Regions from separate parts of the Sphingobacterium siyangense genome, predicted to be linked through region 2. Evidence: riboswitches for the same ligand, from Rfam matches in the RefSeq annotation. Region 2 holds a riboswitch; the other holds the start of a gene.
What was found. A riboswitch is a leader RNA that binds a small molecule or an ion and turns the genes downstream of it on or off. The one in region 2 is predicted to bind S-adenosylmethionine.
Positions count from the first base shown of each region.

Region 1: another riboswitch for S-adenosylmethionine. It lies ahead of K2F45_RS21595 (5-oxoprolinase); the one in region 2 lies ahead of K2F45_RS25510 (methylenetetrahydrofolate reductase).

Region 1 is NZ_CP080574.1:5,114,230-5,117,422, forward strand. Features, by position in the region: gene K2F45_RS21590 (DUF3050 domain-containing protein) at 190-960, opposite strand; SAM-I-IV-variant riboswitch at 1,171-1,264, shown strand; gene K2F45_RS21595 (5-oxoprolinase) at 1,331-1,594, shown strand; gene K2F45_RS21600 (RagB/SusD family nutrient uptake outer membrane protein) at 1,693-3,193, opposite strand, start outside.
Region 2 is NZ_CP080574.1:6,082,944-6,086,136, reverse strand. Features, by position in the region: gene rimM (ribosome maturation factor RimM) at 1-64, shown strand, start outside; gene K2F45_RS25515 (hypothetical protein) at 168-1,019, shown strand; SAM riboswitch class I at 1,238-1,340, shown strand; gene K2F45_RS25510 (methylenetetrahydrofolate reductase) at 1,411-2,367, shown strand; gene K2F45_RS25505 (glycosyltransferase family 117 protein) at 2,617-3,193, shown strand, end outside.

The DNA of each region.
Region 1 (3,193 bases), 970 kb from region 2:
AGACACTTATTGGAACTTGGATTTCTTCACAAACGCCAATATGTTATGGAAAAAAGACATTTTTTCATCAATTCAAACAAAAAGACCAATATCTGCCAAGAAGTCCTTACAATATCCTTTTTTACAGCACATAAAAAAGGCCTTTCAAATCGTGATTTGAAAGGCCTTTCTCGATGGTATAATAATAGATTATCCGTATAAGGAATCTTCTATTGCATTCCACAGCTGGATTCTTTTTTGTAGCGCAATTTTACTGATCTCTTTCATTTCCGTCCATTTAACCTCATCGTCCTTCCCAAGATCTGTGATCATCTGCATCGCCAACGGTCCATGCTCGTCGCCGTCAAGATCAATATGGCGTTGAAAATAATAAATAAAGCTATCCAGATTGGCTGTAGGAAAGTTTGTTTTAATTTCTTCCAAAATAGAAGTAAACATTCCCGGAATAAGGTCTTCACGTCCAAATGTAAATGCTGCGGCAATTTTATGCACCTCGCCCTCAGCAATCACTTCGAATGTAAAATTCAAAAAGTCTTTGATCCGCTTGTCCAATGTGGTCGTTGCAATGACATCGAATATGTTGTTCGATTTTTTGGCTTGAGCAATAAATTTGTTGACCAGATGAAGGTCGGCACCCATGGCATCCATGGCGTCCAGATACATCTCAAAGTGGCTCAAACGGCGGCCATCAATGTATTCATCCGACTCCTCAGCCAAGACAATTTCGTTGATTAGATAGCGTGTTGATGGATGCTCACTCGCAAACCAAGGTAAAGTCGTACAGGTCAATTTAATCTGTAAAGCTTTTAGTAAAGACATAAAATCCCATACAGCGTACACATGCCCTTCTGTAAAAGAACGTAGATTCTTGATCGTTTTGATCTTACGATATAAAGGGTGTTGCAATAATACCTCGCGTTCGGTAGCAATGTATTCGTTAATTTCCGCAATTCTATTCATGGCGCAAAAGTATTGTCTTATCTCTATTTTTAAAAGTATTTTCGATGAGATTACAGTAACATGATAAATTTTTCGCCCTGCTATCCGCTTCATAACCAAATCACAGCCAACAACGCGCCTCGCTTTTGACCTCCCTATTCCGGTTGCTAACGCTCCTTTACCCTTAAAAACAAAAATATTTTTAATTATAAAAAATAATCTACTATATTTGTAGAGTATTCAGAATTGCATGATGCAATACCAACCGAGTGCAGGCACCGCGGTGGTAAATTAATACGGGTTTCGACCAAAATAAACGTCGCAGAACGATTATTTTCCCAACAAGATCTGGATACAGTTTATGGTTTAATCCTTTAAATTTTTAAATTGTATGGCTACTACAACAAATCTTTACCAACACTTACTGGAAAAATTCAGTTATTACTCAACAGATGAACTGATCCAGCTCAACAATGACACCATCTTAGGACAAGGCTGGGGTTCAGCCAAGGCAACCTTTAGAACAGCTTTGATCAGTACGTTCTCCAAAAGAGGACTGGATCTTTCCAACATCATTTCCAAGGAAGACGGTTTTACCTCGGTGAAGCATGTCCCTGTACGCTTGGAACAGAATGTCCTGATTCCTTTACAGTAATCGTTATCGACAAAAAAAAGCGCGCATCGAAAGGACTTCGTGCGCGCTGCTGTGGTTGGTTTAGGAAATTGCCGATTTAAAAGAAGGCGATAATCTTATTATTTATAGTTTGGATTCTGAATTAACACACCTGCGCTTTTCTCAATTTCTGTTTGTGGTAATGGCCAGCGGTAAAATTTGTCCTCAAAATGATAGGGCACTTTACTGTCTTTGACCGCATTGAGTACTTCGCCTGCGATATGCCAACGAATCAGGTCGTAATGCCGTAGTCCTTCGAAAGCAAGTTCAACCCTTCTTTCGTGGCGGATACGGTCGCGCATTTTTTCCTTGTTATAACCGGCAGGAAACCCGGGCATCTGAACGCGGCTCCTCAGGGTATTCATAGCATCGTAAACCGATTGATCTGGCCCGGCGATTTCATTTTGTGCTTCGGCATACATCAATAACACCTCTCCAAACCGCAGTACAACCGCATCCTGTTGGCTCAATGTTGAAAAGCCAAAAGGTAAGTTGGCCGGATCCAAAAATTTCAATACCCCATAACCTGTAGGCCGCGGATTGGACGGTGTATGGATCTTACCGCCGCCAAAGTCGGGATGATCCACGAAAATTGTTTTGCTCAAGCGCGGATCCCTATCTTTGAAGGGATTGGCTCGGTCAGTCAAGGGTGATTCACCATAAGGCAGACCATCTTTGCATTCATAGGTATCCACCAGGTTTTGTAAAGGTGAAGCAGCGATCCAGTCGCCTAGGTACATGTCCCAGGGGGCTGTATTATTCGGTGCCAGAAAATTGACCGAAAAGATAATCTCGGTATTGTTCTTCTGTGTTGCATCGCGAAAGACATTTTCAAAAGCCGTACTCAGGGTATACTCTTTCATGACATCGGTGCATAAGTCTTTTACCTCTTTCAAGATTGCTAAATCGGGCACCCCTTTGTCACCATAAGCCGCAAACAGTAAAACCCGTGCTTTCAAGGCTTTTGCTGAACTTGCGGTCGCATGCCCCCCATTATTGAAATAAGGTTTAGCCGCTAAGTTAGCGATCCCAAAATCCAGATCAGCGCGAATCTGTTTTAGGATATTCTCCGCACTTTCCTTTGGCTGACGTTGATTCTCCAGACTAAGGGAAGTCAGCACAAGCGGCACCTCACCATAAATACTGTACAATTGGAAATAAACAAAAGCACGGATAAAGCGGGCTTCGGCTTCCATATTTTTCTTCTCTGCATCGTTCATATCGGAGCCGTTATAGCCCTGAAGCTTCTCGATCAGGCGATTGGCACGTCCTATTCCCACATAAGCATCGTTATAAATTCCGGTTTCATACCCCCCTGTGGTCGGATTTAAATTCCCACCTACGATTTCATTGACGCTACCTGAGTTGAACTGATTGTAGCCATTGTCGGTCAGACAGTCCCGGAAAGGCATCCCATAGGAGAACGTCTCACTCTGCAATGACGCGTATACACCGGCCAATGCATTATCAAAATCCGATTTTTTGCTAAAATAGTTGTCCGAAGCAATCTGATCCAAAGGATTGAGGTCCAAGGCACTGTTACAGGAACCCAAAAATAGTCCGGATAGCATCAACGCTGTT
Region 2 (3,193 bases):
TGGCGAAGAGGAGATCATTGAAGTTGAATTGCCAGAGGGCTTGGTGGATCTTTATAAAGAATAAGCATATCCCCAAGCTTATTCAAATAAATAGCGGTATACGAACTATTGCAGTAATTTCTTATCTTGGTCTGTATATTATTACTGGCCATAATTATTGATTTATTTTGAAACCGTTATTACTGCTGCTATTCCTATTCTCGTTGTCTTCTTGTGCTTTCTTTGGGAAGAAAAAGGACTTTCCTGAAGGCAATTACCAAATGATATTGGGCTATTCAAATGAGGAGTATCATAAAGTAAAAAGAGAATCACCCCAAAATGTGGAGGCAGATGTCTATGGTAATGACCCGACGATATATCGGTCCTTTCTCTCCCTCCGTGATAAAGATAAGTTTGTGATGGCGATCGATGATATCTTACTCTACGGTAAGTATAGATTCGACGGCGATCGATTAGAATTGACCGATGAGAAAAAGGGTAGTCTCGCTTTGGATATTGTTAAGGTAAAAAACGATTTTGTTCAGCTGAGAGGTGATTTTTCACAGTTTAGCTCAGCACGTGTCCCCACAAGTGAAAAACTTTATATCAACTTTGCGTTAGATAAAACCCCTATCCGGGAGACCCCGAGCAAATTTGATAGCCAGGTGAATCTATGGCGAAATGCCCCTGTAAAATCAGAAAGTGAAATGGAGATAAAAGCCAGGGCATTGAATTTTGTAGATTATTCTATCGCTTATTTCCAGCACATATCAAGTTCAGGCACACATCACGATTATCGAATGGATGGTGTTGAATCACCCATTATTTATGCTGAGAATGGCATTGTGCTCAAGGCATGGGCAGATGTTCCCGATTCTTGGAAAGAGTTATTTTACAACGAAAAAAATGCATTAGTCGCCTACAAATATTTATTTGATGGTTTTAAATATGGATCGAAAGAGGAGTACCATGTTACTGGACTCTTACTGATTACATTTTATCTCAAAAATCTACGGAATTCCCTAGCAACGAATCTTTAGCCGATCCTGTTGTGACGTAGTCAGTCTCTTCGTTGCCGATGGTCCTCGATCGTTAATTTTATCTGTTTTTTTAAGTCTTTTACTTTTGGGGGAGCGTAAATTCCTATTATTGCCTGGGAATAAACCTGAAGCCGTATTTATTACAGTCTTTTTGTCGCTATTTTTGCCTTTTCGAAAAAATATTTTTGTCGTTTGATTTTTTAAAACGATATTAGCAACGCTTATAGAGAAAGGCCGAGGGACTAGACCCGTTGAAGCCTTAGCAACCTGTATTGTTCAAGGTGCTAAATTCTACCCTACTCCATGTGGGAAAGATAAGTTACATGTAGATAAACGATTCCTCGACGTGTGCGTTTCGATGTAAGCCAACCAAACTAAAAACAGTTTTTTAATGAAGATTATCGATCATATCCAGAATGCCAAAGGAAAAACATTGTTTTCTTTTGAGCTATTGCCACCGGCGAAAGGGCAGGGCATCCAAAGTATTTTTAAAACCATGGATGAACTGATGGAGTTTAAACCTCCTTTTATCGACGTAACCTACCATCGGGAAGATTATATCTATAAAGAGCATGCGAGTGGATTACTGGAACGCGTTTCCTATCGTAAACGTCCTGGGACAGTGGCGATATGTGCTGCAATCATGAATAAATATAAAGTAGATGCGGTGCCCCATTTGATATGTGGTGGTTTTACAAAAGAGGAAACTGAAAATGCATTGATCGATTTGAACTTCCTGGGCATAGATAACGTCTTGGTATTGCGGGGCGATGCACGTAAGGGCGATGCCGATTTTATACCGACCGATGGTGGACATGCTTTTGCAACAGACCTACTGGAACAGGTAACTGATATGAATAAAGGAAAGTATCTGCATGAAGACATTATCACATCGGAAAAGACTGATTTTTGCATCGGAGTAGCGGGCTATCCCGAAAAGCATTTTGAATCGCCAAATTTCAATACTCATTTTAAATATCTGAAACAAAAAGTCGATATGGGAGCAGAGTTTATTGTGACTCAGATGTTCTTTAATGTTGAAAAATACAAGGAGTTTGTAACAAAATGTAGGGACAATGGAATCCATGTGCCTATTATTCCAGGATTAAAACCACTGACAACGAAAAAACAGTTGGTTACCCTACCAAGGATATTTCATTTAGATATTCCGGAGGAACTGAGTGATGCTGTTTCAGCATGTAAAACGAATGCCGACGTCAGACAAGTAGGTGAAGAGTGGTTGGTGCAACAATGTCAGGAGCTGATTAAATTTGGCGCTCCGGTTTTACATTTCTATACGATGAGTAATCCTGGTCCAACAAAGAAGATTGTTGAAAAACTAGCCTAACTCGTAAAAGTAATACGAAAAGGGAGCGCATAAGCTCCCTTTTTTTTTATGTTAGTATTCGTTGTGAAAGCCTAAAATATGTCCAGAATTTTGATAGTGTAGTTTAGGTCGATCGCTATATTCAGGGGTTAATAGCCTGTTTATAGTCAGGCACTTGTGTTAAATAGTGTTAATTAACTTATTGGAGTCAGGATAACTTTTTAACTTAAAGTGCTAAAAAGGATTTTAACAATAGACCAAATTGACCTTATGACGTACACTAGACTAAATTCTCTACTCGGCTTTTCTTGCGGACTAATTGCTACATGTGTATATATCGCCACCGTTGAAAAGACGGTAAGCTGGTGGGATTGTGGTGAATTTATTGCCTGTGCCTACAAGCTGGAAGTGGCACACCAGCCGGGAGCACCATTATTTCTTCTTATTCAGAATATATTTTCCAACCTGGCTTTGGGTAATGCAGGTAAAATCGCCTATTGGATGAATATTGGATCCGCAATCTGCAGTGGGCTTACTGTTACATTTTTATTCTGGACGATAACAGCAATTGCCAAAAAGATACTCAACAGGCAAGCGAAAGTTCAATTATCGAATTATTTCCAAATTTTTGCTGCGGGTTTAGTTGGTGCAATGGCTTTCTGCTTTAGTGATTCATTTTGGTATTCGGCTGTTGAATCCGAGGTATATGCGATGTCTTCATTGTGTACTGCGATTGTTTTTTGGGCAATTTTAAAGTGGGAAGTCCGTGCAGATGAGGAAGGTAGCGATCGTTGGCTGGTGTTTATTGCTTTTGTTATGGGCCTTTCGATCGGAGTGCACCTATTAA